3 regions of the Kitasatospora sp. NPDC005856 genome follow, and region 1 is predicted to be linked to each of the others. Evidence: riboswitches for the same ligand, from Rfam matches in the RefSeq annotation. Region 1 holds a riboswitch; each other region holds the start of a gene.
The links. A riboswitch is a leader RNA that binds a small molecule or an ion and turns the genes downstream of it on or off. The one in region 1 is predicted to bind cyclic di-AMP.
Positions count from the first base shown of each region.

Region 2: another riboswitch for cyclic di-AMP. It lies ahead of ABZ449_RS01530 (hypothetical protein); the one in region 1 lies ahead of ABZ449_RS20015 (M23 family metallopeptidase).
Region 3: another riboswitch for cyclic di-AMP. It lies ahead of ABZ449_RS34760 (transglycosylase family protein); the one in region 1 lies ahead of ABZ449_RS20015 (M23 family metallopeptidase).

Region 1 covers NZ_JBEXWT010000031.1:17,542-22,995, forward strand. Annotated here, with positions in the region: gene ABZ449_RS20010 (hypothetical protein) at 1-616, shown strand, start outside; gene ABZ449_RS20015 (M23 family metallopeptidase) at 744-1,592, opposite strand; cyclic di-AMP (ydaO/yuaA leader) riboswitch at 1,606-1,764, opposite strand; gene ABZ449_RS20020 (YiaA/YiaB family inner membrane protein) at 1,974-2,264, shown strand; gene ABZ449_RS20025 (alpha/beta hydrolase) at 2,370-3,197, shown strand; gene ABZ449_RS20030 (WHG domain-containing protein) at 3,255-3,821, shown strand; gene ABZ449_RS20035 (ATP-binding protein) at 4,189-5,454, shown strand; gene ABZ449_RS20040 (roadblock/LC7 domain-containing protein) at 5,438-5,454, shown strand, end outside.
Region 2 covers NZ_JBEXWT010000001.1:357,050-362,503, reverse strand. Annotated here, with positions in the region: gene aceB (malate synthase A) at 1-156, opposite strand, end outside; gene ABZ449_RS01540 (IclR family transcriptional regulator) at 359-1,156, shown strand; gene ABZ449_RS01535 (hypothetical protein) at 1,544-2,224, shown strand; gene ABZ449_RS01530 (hypothetical protein) at 2,290-3,660, opposite strand; cyclic di-AMP (ydaO/yuaA leader) riboswitch at 3,663-3,828, opposite strand; gene ABZ449_RS01525 (MoaF N-terminal domain-containing protein) at 4,245-4,574, shown strand; gene ABZ449_RS01520 (alpha/beta hydrolase-fold protein) at 4,718-5,454, opposite strand, start outside.
Region 3 covers NZ_JBEXWT010000091.1:7,543-12,996, forward strand. Annotated here, with positions in the region: gene eno (phosphopyruvate hydratase) at 1-769, opposite strand, end outside; gene ABZ449_RS34760 (transglycosylase family protein) at 1,135-2,040, opposite strand; cyclic di-AMP (ydaO/yuaA leader) riboswitch at 2,046-2,213, opposite strand; gene ABZ449_RS34765 (cytochrome P450) at 2,435-3,823, opposite strand; gene ABZ449_RS34770 (SDR family NAD(P)-dependent oxidoreductase) at 4,114-4,536, shown strand; gene ABZ449_RS34775 (MazG family protein) at 4,541-5,454, opposite strand, start outside.

The DNA.
Region 1 (5,454 bases):
CCGGCTGCTGATCGACCACCAGCGGGCGGCCCGACGGCTGAACGCCAAGCGCCAGGAGCGGCTGCACGCGGAGGCCGAGTGGCAGGGCGAGGTCGCGGCCGGGCTGCTGCGCCGCGCCGATCTGGTGACCTGGCCGCGGCTGTACGCGCTGCTGCTGCACGCGCACGGGGCGGACGTCACCGACGAAGCGGCGGTGCGGGACTGGCTGGCCGGTTTCGGCGAGCTCGCGGAGGAGGAGCGGCTGGCCGCGTACGAGGCGCTGGTGCCGGCCGGCTGGCTGGACGAGCCGGACGAGCAGGGCTGGGGCCCGGGCCGGGTACTGTCGGTCGGCATGGCCACGGACGGCGCCCGGCGACTGCTGGAGCAGGGCCTGATGCGGCGCAGCTACCGCAACCTGGCCGAGCTGACCGCGCAGGGGCGGCCGATGCCGGACGAACTGGCCGGTGACTTCGGGCAGTTCGAGGAGGCGGCGGTCGACGCGGCGCTCGACCTGTTCGGCGACTGGACGGTTCCCGGGCTGCCGCGGCTGCTGGTGACGGAGTTCCCGGAGCTGGCGCCGGAGCCGGGCCAGGAGGAGATCGAGGCGTACCTGGCGCAGCTGCCCGCCGAGGAGTGAGACCGCACGGCGAAGGCCCCCGGCCCCGGAGCGGCTGCTCCGGGGCCGGGGGCCTTCGTGCGAGTGCGTCGGACCTCGCGCGCGCGTCGGGCCACTGCGCGGGTGCGCCGGGCCTGTCGCGGGTGGGTCAGGGGTTGAGGCCGCGCTGCTGGAGCCAGGGCTCCGGGTCGACCGGGGCGCCGCCGCCGGGGCGGACCTCCATGTGCAGGTGCGGGCCGGTGACGTTGCCGGTCGCGCCGACCTTGCCGATCTGCTGGCCGGCGGCGACCTTGCCGGAGCCCTTGGTGATCGAGGAGAGGTGGCAGTACCAGATCTCGGTGCCGTCGGGCAGGGTCTCGACGATCCGGTAGCCGTACGAGCCGGCCCAGCCGGCCGAGGTGATGGTGCCCTGGCCGAGCGCGTGGACCGGAGTGCCGGTGTCGGCGGCGAAGTCCAGACCGGTGTGCAGGTTGGCCCAGTAGCGGGCGCTCTGGCCGTAGTGGGCGGAGAGCCGGTAGTCCTGCACCGGGAGGGTGAGGGCGGCGGCCTGGGCCCGCTCGGCCTCCTCGGCGGCGCGCTTGGCCTCGGCCTCCTTGGCGGCGGCCTTGGCCTCCGCCTCCTGCGCGGCCTGGAGCCGGGCGGTCTCCTCGGCGGCGGTGCGCTGGCTGTCGGCCTGGTTCTGGATGCGGGCGGCGAGCGCGAGGCCGGGGTCGGCGGAGAGGGCGACGGGAGTCTCGTCCGGGACCTCGACGGCGGGGGCGGCGGCCGGGGTCGCCGAGGCGAAGCCGGTGGCGCCCAGGGTGGCGGCGACGGCGGTGACGCCGAGCAGCGGGGAGGCTCCGCGGGTCTGACGCGGCATCCGGTGCCGGTTGGTCTCGACCTCCGTGGCGAAGCCCTCCGGGCCGAAGGCCTCGGGGCCGTCCGTGCCGGGGTGGTCGAGGAGCTGGGTACCGGCTGCGAAGCCGGCCGGGTGTGCCGGGGTGTGCGTCGACGCCACGGGAGGCGCGCTCCTTTCCTTCCTTCGCGCCTACCGGGTTAGCTGACGGGTTCGGAGCAGGAAGGTCTCCTACGGCCGGGCCGGGGCCCCGCCGATTCACCCCAAGGAACGTGGTTCCCCGGCTCCCCGACCTGCCCGGAGGCGGGTCCGCGGGATTAGGCGACGGCGCACGGTGCCGTCTGGGTACGGCGTTGACAACCGCGCTGCGTTATCAAACGTTAATCCTAGGAGGCTCCGATTCCAAGCCATCCGTTCGGAGCAGCCTAGGGCAAAGTGATCGGACGTCAACGAACGACACCGCCGAACCGGCCTCCCGTACACAGCCCCATCTGAGTACCGCTACTCATGTGCGCCCCCTCCGGACGGCCGCATCCTGACGCCATGAGCGCACCGATGCAGACCCGCACCACGGCCGCGTACCACATCCAGGCCGTCCTCTCCTTCGCCCTGTCGGCCACCGCCCTCGCCGCCGGGATCGCCTACCTGCCGGTCGGCGGCTGGACCAGGGCCTTCCTCGGGATCGGCCTCCTCTACACCGTCACCTCCGCGTTCACGCTGGCGAAGGTGATCCGGGACCGGCAGGAGTCCAACGAGATGGTCACCCGGGTGGACCAGGCCCGGCTGGAGAAGCTGCTCAGCGAGCACGACCCGTTCAAGGTGGAGGGAGCGTGACCGCTCCACGGCCGACCGCTTGACGGCTAAGGCTATTAGCCTTAGCTTTGTGGCTATCGGCACTCACCGCCGACGTCCCGCACCGGCGGCCCGAGGAGGACCACCATGAACGGCACCATCACCCCGAGCACCCAGTACCTGACCGTTCCCGGCGGCCGGGTCGCCTTCGACGACACCCGGCAGGGCCACGGCACCCCCGTCGTCCTGCTCCCGGGCATGCTCGACAGCCGGGCCGCGTACCGGCACCTGCGCCCACTGCTCGTCGCCGCCGGCCACCGCGTCGTCACCATGGACCTGCGGGGCTTCGGCGAGTCCTCCGTCGCGTGGGACGACTACGGCCCCGCCGCCGTCGCCGGCGACGTCCTCGCCCTGCTCGACCACCTCGGCATCGAGCGCGCCGTCCTCGCCGGGAACTCCTACACCGGGGCGACCGTCGTCAAGGCCGCCGGGGACGCGCCCGAGCGGGTCGCCGGGATCGTGCTGATCGACGCCTTCGTCGAGAACCCGCCGCCGGGCGCCCTCATGCGCACCGTCATGGGCCTGATGGGCGTCGCCCTCGTCCACTGGCCGGCCTCCTGGGGCTTCTACCTGCGTCGGATGGCCTTCCCGGGCGCCAAGCCCGCCGACTTCGACGCGTACGTGGACGGGCTGGTCGCCGCGCTGCGCACCCCGGGGCGCAAGGCCGCCGTCCGCGGGCAGGTCCACGGCGACTCGGCGCCGGTCGGCTGGACGGCCGCGGTGCGGTGCCCGGCGCTGGTGGTCATGGGCAGCAAGGACCCCGACTTCCCGAAGCCGGAGCTCGTCGCCGACCGGCAGGCCGCCGCGCTCGGCGCTCGCAAGGCGATGATCGAGGGGTCCGGGCACTATCCGATGGCCGACAACCCGACCGCCACCGCGGACGCCCTGCTGCCGTTCCTGGCCGAGCTCGGCTGAGCCCCGACCCACCCCGTCCGACCCACCCGACGCCGTACGTACGGAGAGACCGAACCCATGCCCCGCGTAGGACTGACCCCCGGGCAGGTCGTCGACCACGCCCTCGCCCTCATCGACGAGCAGGGCGCCGAGGCCCTCACCCTGGCCTCCGTCGCCGCCCGGGCCGGGGTCGCCACCCCTTCTCTGTACAAGCACGTCAGCGGCGGCCTGGCCGAACTGCGGCGACTGATCGCCGTCCGGGTCACCGGGGACCTGGCCGACCGGCTGGCCACCGCGGCCGTCGGACGCAGCGGGGACGACGCCGTCGCCGCCGTCATGCGCGCCTACCACGCGTACGCCACCGAGCACCCGCACCGCTACAGCGCCCTCCCGCAGGCCCCGCAGCCCGACGACGAGCTGGCCCACGCGGCCGCCCGGCTCGTCGGCGTGATCGTCGCCGTGCTGCGGGAGTACGGCCTCGACGGCTCCGAGGCGATCCACGCCGCCCGCACCGTCCGTTCCCTCGCCCACGGCTTCGCCGCCCTCACCACCGCGGGCGCCTTCCAGCTCGCCGAGGACCTCGCCACCACCCACGACCGGCTCATCGCCATCCTCACCACCGGCCTCCGCACCTGGCCCGCGTAGCAGGCCGGGCCACGAAGGAGTCCGGCCCGCGAAGGAGCCCGACCCAGGGGGAGTCCGGCCCGCGAAGGAGGCCGGCCCGCGCAGCGGGCCGCCCGTGCGCCGCCGCTCGCGCACCGGGCGGCACCCCTTCGGCGACACCGTGCGCACAGGCCCCACACATCGTGGAGCGCGATCCGGCCGTCAGGCTCGACTCCGGCGCTCCCCGCCGTCGCCGGTCAGGCCGCTCCACGGCTCGTCAGGCGGAGGGATCGCGGGCGAACGAGTCCCGATTGACGCCGAATTGACTCGATATTGACGAGATCCGGTCACTTGGCGAGATCCGTTCACACCTTCGTAGGATCATCACCCTAGAATTCGCGGCGTGACGATGACTCAGTGGTCCGTAACGGCAACCGGCGTGCTCGCCGTCCTCGCCCTCGTGGCCGCCGCGCGGTACCGCGCCGTTTCCGTCACCCAACGCCGCCGCGCCGACCGGCTGCACGGCGAACTCCTCGGCCTCCAGGAACAACTGGCCGCCGAACTCTCCCGCCGCGGCGAGGACCTCGCCGCCGTCCAGCAGGAGCAGGAGCACACCGCCTCCACCCAACGGGCCTTCCTCAGCGTCGCCCGCCGGATCCTGGTGATGGCCCACGACCAGCAGGCGCTGCTGGACGAGATGGAGCGCACCCACGACGACCCCGCCCTGCTGGAGGGCCTGCTCAAGGCCGACCACGCGGCCGCCCAACAGGCCCGGCTGGCCCAGACCCTGGCCGTGCTGTGCGGCGCGCGGGCCGGCCGGCACTGGCCGGAACCGGTCTCCCTGGAGGACGTCGTCCGCGGCGCCCAGTCGCGCATCCTGCCGTTCCAGCGCGTGGTGGTGCGCAGCCGGACCGAGACCGCGGTGGTCGGCGCCGCCGCCGAGGCGCTGATCCACGCGATCGCCGAACTGCTGGACAACGCCACCCGCTACTCCCCGCCCAGCACCCAGGTGTTCGTCACCCTGATGCCGGTGCACAACGGCGCCGTCATCGAGATCGACGACGGCGGCGTCGGCATGCCCGAACAGGCCGTCGCCAAGGCCGCGGCCGCACTGGCCGGCGGCAGCACCCTGGAGGTCTCCCGGCTGGGCGAGGTGCCGCAGCTGGGGCTCGCCGCGGTCGGCCGGCTCGCCGAGCAGTACGGCTTCCGGGTCACGCTCAGCTCGGCGCCCTCGCCGTACGGCGGCGTGCGCGTCGTCCTGCTGCTGCCCAACGCGCTGCTCACCGAGCCGCTGCCGCCCACCGTCCCCGGCCTCGGGCCGGACGACCGGGCGTTCAACCCCGGCCCCCGACCGGCGTCTCCCGCCGATCACCCCCTGCTGGAGACCCCGCCCTCCGGCCGGCACGCCGCCACCGGAGACACCCCTCCCCCGCTGCCCCGCCGGAGCCACCGGCGCGGCCGCACGGGCCGCCCCGCCCAGCACGCCGCTCCCCCACCGCAGCCCGCGCCGCCCTACCGCTCGGCCCGGGACGCACAGGCGTTCATGGCGATGTTCCAGGCCGGGACCGCCAGCGGCCGGTCCGCCGTCCGGGCCCAGGCCCAGTCCGACCCTTCCCTTCCCGCTTCCCCCCGACTTCCCCAGCGCTCCGGAGAGTTCCATGACCACCACCCCTGA
Region 2 (5,454 bases), on a different contig from region 1:
ATGGAGCCCGGCGACGAAGGCGATCGCCTCCGGGGTGAGCACCTCCTCCGCCCGGGGGACGTGCGGACCGGCGACAGTGACGACCGGAGCGGCGGGGAAGGCGGTTGGGGGTACCCCCGGCCGGAGGCTGGGGGAGGGCCCCTGATCTGCAGCCATGAGCAGGACACTCCTAAGACGGTTGAGCCTGGCGAAGGGAGCTCCGGCAGGAACCTCCCCGGGGAACTTCCTCGATCGGAACGCGCCTGTCGGCGAGTTCGATTCTGTAAAGTGGAGACTAGTTTCCGCGATACAGAATTTCAACGATTTGTTGAAGAGGTCGCCGGGACTCCACTCCTCCCCGACAGTGAAGGGAACGCAGGTGGTTGCGACCCCCGACCCGGCTTCGACGACCGGCACGGACCGCCCGGGCGGCGGCGTGCAGTCCGTCGAGCGCGCCTTCCAACTCCTGGAGGCACTGGCCGACTCCGGGGGCGTGGCCACGCTCAGCGAACTCTCCACCACCTCCGGCCTCCCGATGCCGACCATCCACCGACTGGTTCGTACCCTCGTCCAGCAGGGCTATGTCCGCCAGGACACCGCGCGCCGCTACACCCTCGGCCCCCGGCTGATCCGCCTGGGCGAGACGGCCGGCCGGCTGCTCGGCAGCTGGGCCCGCCCGTACCTGGCCGAGCTCATGGAGGCCACCGGCGAGACCGCCAACCTGGCGGTGCTGGAGGGCGGCGAGGTGGTGTACGTCGGACAGGTGCAGTCCCGCCGCTCGATGCGGATGTTCACCGAGGTCGGCCGACGGGTGCAGCCGCACTGCACCGGCGTCGGCAAGGCTCTGCTCGCCCAGCTCCCCGAGGACGAGGCCCGCACCGTCCTCGGCCCCAACCCGCTGCCCGCGCACACCGAGTACACGGTCACCGACCCGCAGGAGCTGATGCGCCAGCTCGCCGAGGCGCGCGAGCGCGGTTACGTGGTCGACGACCAGGAGCAGGAGATCGGCGTCCGGTGCATCGCGCTCGCCGTCCCGGGCGCGCCGACGCCCACCGCCCTCTCGGTCTCCGGGCCGGAGGCCCGCATCCGGGCCCTGGAGGAACAGACCGGGGGCTCCTCGCTGGTGCCGGTGATGCACCGGATCGCGGCTCGACTGGGGCAGGTCCTCGCTCCCTGAGGTCCTCACCCCCCGAGGTCTTCCGTCCCTGAGGTCCTCGCACCCCGAGCTCCTGGCGCCCTGAGGTCCTCACGCTCTGAGACCCTCACGCCCTGACGGGGCGTCAACCACCGTTGCCGGTCGACCCGGTCGGGGCGGCGCGGCGCGTCATCCGTTCGAGCGGACGACGGGCGGGTTGCCACCGGGCTCCGGCGGCTGCTCCGCCACCCTGGTGCCGACGCGGCCCGCAACGGCGCGGGCGGCCGGGACGCGAGGGCAGGGTGAACGGGGATGGAACAGCAGCACCGGGACGTACGGGGCGGCGTTCAAGGCGGTCGGGGGCGGGGTGGCGGCGGCCGGCGTGCCGCGAGGGGCAGGGGGTTCGGCGGGGCCGGGCTGGTCGCGGCCGTGGCGGCAGGGTGCGCGGTGACGGTGCTGGCCACCGACCCGTCCTGGGCCCTGCTGCGGCCCGAGCCCCGGCCCGCGGTGGAGGTCGTCGCGACGGGCACGCCCGGGGCGTCCACCCTGCCCGCGCCGGCGACGGCCACCGCCTCCACCCTGCCGGCTCCGGCCAAGCCCGCGGCGGGGGCCACGGCCGGTTCCGGTTCCGGCTCCGGCTCCGATTCAGGTTCCGGTTCGGGGGCGCACGGGGCCTCCACGCTGCCCGCGCCGGCCGCCGCTCGACCGTCCGACTCCGACCTGGAAGTGGTCCGGATGGACCCGGATCCGGCCACACCCGGCGGCACCACCACCATCCACGCCTTCGTCGACAACCGGGGCCCGGACACCACCGCCTCCCCGTTCACGGTCGTGATCACCCTGCCGGAGGGCGTCAGCCCGCAGGGCCCGTACTTCCCGTCCGACTGCCGGGTGACGGGCCACGGCCGCGTCGTGCGGTGCGTGTTCGGCGCCGGGCTGCGGGAGGGGCGCAGCGCGACCGCGCTCGTCCCGGTCCGGCTCGACCCTGAGCTGCCGGTGGGCAGACTGAGCGGCGGCTCGGTCACGGTGCGCAGCGCGGACGACCGGAACGAGGACGACAACCGGCAGCCGTTCGACATCACGGTGGCAGAGACGGCTGCCGGCGCCTGAACCGGCCGTATCCCGCCGGTGGGACCGGGCCGACCGGCGGGACCGGCCCGGCGGTGACCCCGGTCCTACCGGAAGACGCGGACGTAGTCGGCGGCGAACGTGATCGGGGCGGCCCCCTGCGGCGCCGGATGGTACTGCCCCGCAGACACGGAGAGGTTGAGGATCAGGTACGCCGACCAGTTGGCGCCGACGCCCCTGCCGTCCGAGAAGACCTTGACGCCGTTGACGTACCAGTCCACCGAATTGGCGCCGTAGTGGGTGCCGATGGTCACCCACCGGCCCTTCGCGACGGCGCTCGCGTCGGTGTGGTATCTGGCATTGCCCGGGTTGACGTGGTTGGTCAGCTCCAGCAGGTTCGGGTTGTCGGGGTGGTACTCGAATGAGTCGATCTCCCCGTTGCCGTTCTTCCAGGTCCACAGGGCCGGCCAGGCGCCGCTGTCGGCGGGCAGCTCGACCCGGGTCTCGGCGTAGTCGCCGGTCCTGACCTGGAAGCCCTCGTCGGAACCCTCGGTGGTCAGGAAGCCGGTGTTCCAGGACCGCTTGCCGTTCTCCAGGGCCGGACCGCCGGGCGTGGCGGTGAAGGTGGCGACCCCGTTGGCGACGCTGACGTTGTTCCTGTTCAGCCAGTCGAGCTTGTTGTCGCCCGGGTTGTGATTGGCGTACCGGTACGCGGTGCTCTTGTCGCCGACCCAGCGCCGGCCCCAGCTGATCGCGCCGTTGAACTCGTCCGACCAGGTCAGCGACTTGCCGGCGACCGGGGATGACGGCGCCGCGGTGCTCGGGTTCGGCGTGGTCGGCTTGGTCGTCGGATCGGTGGTCGGGGCCGGGGTCGGGGCCGGGGTCGGGGTCGGGGTCGGGGTCGGCGTGGACGTCCCGGCCGCCGAGACCACCAGCCGCTGCGAGGACAGGTTGTGCCAGGTGCCGCCGAGGTCCTGCCAGAAGCCGAACCGGGTGTACGTCCCGGCAGGCAGGGCACGCGCGCCGCTGGTGAAGTCGAACCCGCTCGGGCAGATCTGCACGTCGGAGGCCTTGCCGGGGAAGTCGAGGTTGTTGCCGCGCGCGTCGCGCACGCCCACGCCGACAGTCCTCGCGGTGACGCAGGCCGAGGAGTGCAGACCGAGCGAGGCGGCGGTGGCCTTGCCCGCGACCATGGTGGCGGGGCCGAGCCGGTCCTGGGTGACGGTCGGCGCGGAGACCGTCGGCACGGCGGTCACGGTCGGCGCGGTCACGGTCGGCGCCGTGACGGTCGGCGCCGTGACGGCCTGGGCCCCGCTGACGGACGACAGGCCGAGCAGACCGGCACCGCTGATGGCGAGCGCCCCGGTGGCGGCGAGGGCGGCGTTGCGGCCGCGGCGGGACGGACGGGCGTGGCGTGGACCGCGACGGCGGGCGGGCGCGAGCGCGGGCCGCGGCATGGAGCCGGCAGGCTTGGGCATGGGGGTGACCTCTGCGACGCCTGCGAGGTGAGCTGTCGGGTTCGGGCTGAGGCTGCCCGGCCACCTGGGGAGCGGCTTCACCCCTAGCCGCGGCCCGTACGCAGGGGCGTACGGGCCGGGCGCTGACCTTGGTTCCCCCGCTCCCGTCCGCTGTGGTGCTCGGTGACCCGCCCACGGGTGGACAGGACTCGGCGTCCCGGCGGCGGGGTCCGCGAGGGCGGACGACCGTTGCAGGCTAGGCAGGCCGTACGTGAGCGGACAACTCGGCCGGGCGGGTTGTCGCGCAGCTCACAGCGGTGTCGATCAACGACGCTGCGTGGCAGCCGAGTTGATCACGGACAGGGCGGGAGGAGTAGGACGGGGATCACCCAGCCGGCCGGGCGGCAGGAGCGGTGTGCGGCCCTGCCCATGTGCCGGTCGCACACCCGGGCGGCCGCGTGATGGCGGACCGTACCGTGGCGACTGCCTGACCGAGTGCACCCGGTCGGATAAATTGGAGGTCGGACATCATCCGCCGTGCACAAGAGCGGCGAGCCCGACCGGATGCTCGCCACGACCTGACAGAGACGAGGACCCGCCCCACCATGACCGCGCCCCTGCCCGCCTTCGCCGGCCGCACCTACCTCTTCCAGGCCGACAACGGCGCGGCCTTCCGCAACACCTACTCGGCCGACGGCACGCGGCTGCGCTGGGAGGGCCTCGGCGAGTCCGCGGGCCAGTGGGAGGACGTGCGGCTGCACGTCGCCGAGGTCGCGCCCGAGATCTACTTCGTCAGCTGGACCGAACAGAGCGGGATCACCGTCAGCCACGTGATGGACCTCGGCAAGCTGACCGTGCGGGCCTTCTGGACCTTCGAGGGCGAGGGCGGCCGGGTCGGCGAGCTGCACACCGGGACGCTGGAGCGGGTGGCCTGAGCGCTGGGACCGCCGGACGGGGCCGGACGGCTCCTGAACGACCTGGACGACCTGGACGACCTGGACGACCTGAATGATCGAACCCCCGGGGCTGAGGCTCCGGGGGTTCGATCATTCGGCCGGTCAGGCTCGGCCGGGTCCGTTCAGACGGTCTGGTTCGGCACCTTGAGGTGCTGGGACAGCCACTCCAGCGAGGAGGGCAGCAGGGCGCTCCAGGTCTCGAAGTTGTGGCCGCCGTTGTCCAGCATGCTGTACGAGACCTTCATCGGGCTCTGTACCGCGTTGACGAAGGCCTCGGTCTCCTGCCGGTAGTTGCCGTCCCCCTTCTTGGTGCCGGCCAGCAGCACGGACACCTTCGGCTGCGGCAGGTTCTTCAGCCGCCACATCAGGTTGGCCTCGTCGCGGCGCTGCTTGCTGCCGCCGAAGAGGTCACCCGTGGTCGGGTCGTCGGCCGCGTCGTAGTAGGCGGAGAGCGCGACGGCGGTCGGGAAGACGTCCGGGTGGCGCATGGCCAGCTTGAGCGCGCAGTAGCCACCGGTCGAGTTGCCCATGAAGGCCCAGGCCTGCGGGTCCGAGGAGACCCGGTAGCTGGCCTGGATCGCCGAGGGCACGTCCTTGGTGAAGTAGGTGTCGGACTGCGGGCCGTTCGGGATGTCCTCGCACTCGGTGTCCTGCGGCAGCGCGGGCGAGGGACGCACCAGGACCATGACGGTCGGCTGCATCCGCCCTTCCTGCAGCAGCTTGAGCGCGGCACCCGGGTAGTTGAAGCGGGTGATCAGGTTCTCGGCGATTCCTGGGAATCCGGTGCTGACGATCACGGCCGGGAACTGCTTCTGGGCGTACTCCGGCTGGAAGTACTGCGGGGGCAGGTAGACGTAGC
Region 3 (5,454 bases), on a different contig from region 1:
CGAACTGGTAGGCGCCGTCCTCGTAGAACTCGGAGGAGGCGACGTCCAGGGCCAGCGCGACGTCACGGCCGGGCTCGTAGCCGGCCTTCTGGATGGCCTCGACGATGAGGTCCAGGGCCTCGCGGTTGGAGTCCAGGTTCGGGGCGAAGCCGCCCTCGTCGCCCAGGCCGGTGGACAGGCCGCGCTCCTTCAGCACGCCCTTGAGCGTGTGGTAGACCTCGACGCCCCAGCGGACGGCCTCGGAGAAGGACTCCGCGCCGATCGGGGCGATCATGAACTCCTGGATGTCGACGTTGGAGTCCGCGTGCGACCCACCGTTGAGGATGTTCATCATCGGGACCGGCAGGACGTGCGCGTTCGGGCCGCCCAGGTAGCGGAACAGCGGCAGGTCGCTGGCCTCGGAGGCGGCGTGCGCGACGGCCAGCGAGACGCCCAGGATGGCGTTGGCGCCCAGCGAGGACTTGTCCGGGGTGGCGTCCAGGTCCAGCATGGCCTGGTCGATCAGGCGCTGCTCGGTGGCGTCGTAGCCGACGAGCTCCGGGCCGATCTGCTCGATGACGGCCAGGACGGCCTTCTCGACGCCCTTGCCGAAGTAGCGGTTCTTGTCACCGTCGCGCAGCTCCAGGGCCTCGAAGGCACCGGTGGAGGCACCCGACGGCACAGCGGCACGACCCGTGCTGCCGTCGTCGAGGCCGACCTCGACCTCGACCGTGGGGTTGCCGCGCGAGTCGAGGATCTCACGGGCTACGACGACATCGATGGACGGCACGAGGCATCTCCTTGCGGAAGCAGGGTCCGGTCTGACGGTGGTGCTGTCAGCAGGACGATTGCGGAGTCGTTACGACCAGAGCCTAACCGCCCGGGCTCCCGGGGCCACGTCCGCCTCGGTCCCGTCTCAGCGTGTGGCCCCACTACCCACCGGTAGTTCACCTGCTTGTCCCAGCTTGTCCCACCGGAGCGGGCGAATGCGGACGAAGGGGACCGGTAGGACCGGTCCCCTTCGGACGGCGGGGTGAGGCGGCGCCGGCGCCGGGCGCGTCGGCGGGCGCGGCTTGCGGCCGCGGGCACGGCCGCGGCTTGCGATCGCGGGCGCTACGGGCCGGCGTCGGGCGGGCCGGCGTCGGGCGGGCCGGCTCAGCCGAAGTGCAGCACCTGGCCGGGCATGATCAGGTTCGGGTCGCCGCCGACGGTGGCGTGGTTCTGCTCGTACAGCGCGTGCCAGCCGCCGGACACGCCCTGGGCGGTGGCGATGGTCGACAGGGTGTCACCGGCGCGGACGGTGTAGTCGTGGCCGGCGGCCTGCGGGGCCGACTGCGCGGCCTGCGGGGCGTACTGCGGCTGGGCGGCGGCCTGGCCGGCGTACTGCTGGTAGACGCCCTGGTGGCTGGTCCAGTACCAGGCGCCGTTGTTCTGGTACCAGTACACCTTGGCGTCGGCGTCCCAGCCGGCCTTGCCGGAGAAGCCCGGGGCCTGCGGCTGCGCCTGCTGCTGCGGGGCGGCCTGCTGGACCGGCTGCGCGGCGGGCTTCTGGGCCGGCTTCTGGGCGACGGGCTGCTGCGCGACCGGCTTCTCGGCCGGCTTGGCGGCGGGCTTCGGGGTCTGCTGCTTGGGGGCGGACTGCGGCTTGGCGTCCGAGGAGGTGTCGACCGCGGCCGGGGCGCCGCCCTTGGTCAGACCGGCCTTCTGGGAGCAGACCGGCCAGGCGCCCGGACCCTGCGAGGCCAGCACCTTCTCGGCGACCGAGATCTGCTGGCCCTTGCTGGCCTGGTTGGCCTGCGGCGCGTAGGCGGTGCCGCCGTACGCCTTCCAGGTGCTGGAGGTGAACTGGAGGCCGCCGTAGAAGCCGTTGCCGGTGTTGATGCTCCAGTTGCCGCCGCTCTCGCACTGGGCGACGGCGTCCCAGGTGGAGGCCGGGGCCGCGGAGGCGCCGGTGGCGGTGAGGAGCGGCATCGCGAGTCCGACGCCGGCCACACCGGCGACGGCGATGGCCTTCTCGGCCTGGGTGCGACGACGGTGACGGCCAGTTCCAACGAACAGCATGAAGAGGTCCCTCTCCGCACGCCTGCGAGGTGAGCTGTCGGGTTCGGACCGGGAGGTGGCCCGGCCGCCGTATGCGGAAACGTTCCGCTCGGGCGGCTTCACCCCAAGCCGTGGGGAGACGGCAAAAAACCTGGTTCCCCCGCCCCTGCCCAGGGTTCTGGTCGGTTTCCCGTGGCGCGGCGGGCAGGACTCGGCGTTCCGCGTACGAGGTCCGCAGCTGCGAACTCCAGGGAGAGTAGACAGATCTTCAGACCAATCACAAGCTCATATCGTCGATATCACACGATAATTACGGCCTGTGCTCGATCGCCTACCAACGGCGGTGTTATGTCCGGATTGATGGTTGTTCACACCCCCGCCAGCAGGCGATTCGCGACGTCCCGTCAGCGCGACCTCAGCGTGTCGCGGGCGCGGCGGGAGCGTTCGGAGAGGCCTCCGGAGGGGTGCGCGGAGGAGTGTGCGGAGGAGCGTGCGGAGAGCGGTTCTCCGGGCTGAATTCCACCGGAAGTTCGCGCAGCCCACGCATGATCAGACCGCCGCGCCACCGCAGATCCTCCGGGCGTTCCGCGAGCCGCAGATCCGGCAGCCGGGAGAGCAGCGTGGCCAGCGCGGCACGGCCCTCCAGCCGGGCGAGCGGAGCGCCGATGCAGTAGTGGATGCCGTGCCCGAAGCCCAGGTGGGGGTTGTCCGTTCGGGCCAGGTCCAGGGTGTTCTCGTCCGCGAACCGGGCCGGGTCGCGGTCCGCCGCGGCGAGCACCACCAGCACCGGATCGCCGACCGGGATGTCCACCCCGCCGATGGTCAGCGGACGGGTCGCGAACCGCCAGGTCGCCAGCTCCACCGGCCCGTCGTAGCGCAGGAGTTCCTCGATGCCGGTCTCCAGCAGCGCGCTCTCCCCGCGGGCCACCGACTCCTGCAGCAACCGGCGCTGCTCCGGATTGCGCAGCAGGGCGTACGTGCCGTTGCCGATCAGGTTCACGGTCGTCTCGAAGCCCGCGAACAGGAGGATGAAGGCCATCGCCGCGGCCTCGTTCTCGGTCAGGTGCTCGCCGTGGTCGCCCGCCCGGATCAGACCGGAGATCAGGTCGTCCCCGAGGTCCGCGCGCTTGCGGTGGATCAGCTCCAGCAGGTACGCCCGCATCCGCTTCACCGCCCGCCCCACGCCGCCGCGTTGGCCACTGCCGTGTCCCGGCTTCGTGTGTCGCAGCATCATCCCGGCCCAGTCGCGGAAGTCGTCCTGGTCCTCGGCCGGCACCCCGAGCATGTCGCAGATCGCGTAGATGGGCAGCGGGAAGGCGAACTCGTGGATCAGGTCCGCCGAACCGCGCTGCGCGAAGCCGTCGATCAGCCGGTCGGTGAGCTGCTGCACCCGCGGCTCGAACTCGGCCACCCGGCGCGGGGTGAACGCCTTCGACACCAGCCGGCGCAGCCGGGTGTGGTCCGGCGGGTCGATGTTCAGCAGGTGGGTCATCAGGTCCGCCTGCCGCTCCCCCGGGATGCCCACCCGGCCGGTGCGGTGCGCCTGCTCACTGTGGTGCGCCGGGTTCTTCGACAGCCGGCTGTCCGCGAGCGCCTGCCGGGCGTCCGCGTACCTGGTCACCAGCCAGGCCTCCACCCCGCTCGGCAGCGTGGTGCGGTGCACCGGGGCGTGCTCGCGCAGCCAGGCGTAGGCGGGGTACGGGTCGGAGGCGAACTCCCAGGTGAACAGCTGCGGGGCGGAGGCCTGGGCGGGGGCGTCGGACGGCGTCGCGGCGGGCCGGGCGGGGTCGGGCTGAGCTGGCATGGACCGACCGTATCCGGTGCGCCCGACCGCGGCCGTCGTGCCGACACTCCGTGGACGACCCGTCGACCGGCCGGGAACCGTCATGGACGGCTCATGGCCTGTCCGTGGACGGTCAGTGGACCGCCCGTGGACCGCCCGTGGACGGCTCTTGGCCGACTCTTGGCCGCGGGGTGGGCGTGAGTCTGGTCACCTGAGGGGTAATCCCTGTTGCGGAGGGTCAGGACGTGCCTACGATCCTCCGCAGTACGCGTGGGCGCCGGTGCGGTGTCGCCCACAGGGAGGAGCAGGCCATGCGGGTCAGCGGGTCAGTCGTCGTCATCGCGGTCCTCGACGGCGGTTCGGGCGCGGGCCTCGCCCGCCGGTTCGCCGCGGCCGGCGCCACCGGAATGCTGATCGCCGACCAGTACGTCGGCATCGCCGAGGACCTCGCCACCGAACTCGACCGGCCGGGCTGCCCCGTCGTCGGCGTCTGCGGCGACATCCGCCGCCCCAGCGACGTCGCCGCCCTCGTCGACACCGCCGAGAAGCACCTCGGACCGATCGACCTGTTCGCCGTGGCCGGCCCGGGCGGCGAGCGGATCATCTCGCTCGCCGAGCTGCCCGACCACCTCGACCTGGAACGGCTCGCCGAACTCGTCGTCCTCGTCGGCGAGGCCATCGGCGAACTCGTCCCGCCGCAGCGGCGGCCGGAGCCCACCGCCACGGCGGCCTGAGCGCCTACGCCTCGTCCGACTCTCCGGCCGGCTCTCCGTCGGGCTCCCCGTCCGGCTTGAGGCCCTCGGCCGCGCGCACCGCGTCCCGGTAACCGCGTGCGGCCGAGCGCAGCGCCGCGTCCACGTCCACCCCGGCGTCGTGCGCCCGCTGCGCCACGGCGAGCAGCAGCCGGCCCGCCGAGTCGGCGGTCAGCTCGGCCGGCAGCTCGTACGGCTCGTCCGGCACCCCCGTGAAGCCCGACCGGCGCACCCGGGACACCAGCTTCGCCGTGTACGCCAGCGCCGGCAGCCCGGTCGGCACGCCGTCCAGCACCGACTCGCGGTCCGCCTTCTCGGCCGCCTTCAGCTGCTCCCAGTTCGCCTCCGCGTCGGCGGCGCCCTCGACATCGACGTTCCCGAACACGTGCGGGTGCCGGTACATCAGCTTCTCGACGATGTCCCCGGCCACGTCGTCGACGGTGAACGGCTCGATCGGGTGCTCCTCGGCGATCCGGGAGTGGAAGAACACCTGGAACAGGACGTCGCCCAGTTCCTCGCGCAGCGTCTCCCGGTCCCCGTGCTCGATCGCCTCGACCAGCTCGTACGCCTCCTCGACCAGGTACTTCACCAGGCTCTCGTGCGTCTGCTCGGCGTCCCAGGGGCAGCCGCCCGGGGAGCGCAGCCGGTCCATCACCGTCACCAGGTCCAGCAGCCGCGACCCCGGCAGGTCGTACGAGCCGGGCAGCACCTCGATCTCCGGCACCTCGCCGGCGTGCTCCACCGCGAGCCGCGCCAGCGCGTCGGTCAGCCCCGGGTCCCCGTCGGGGCTGCCCAGCCACACCGTCGGCCCGGCCCCGGCGGGCTGCCCGGTCAGCAGCCTCGCCAACGCGGGCGCCGACCCGGCCGGCACGACCTCCACCGCCACCCCGGCCTGCCGCA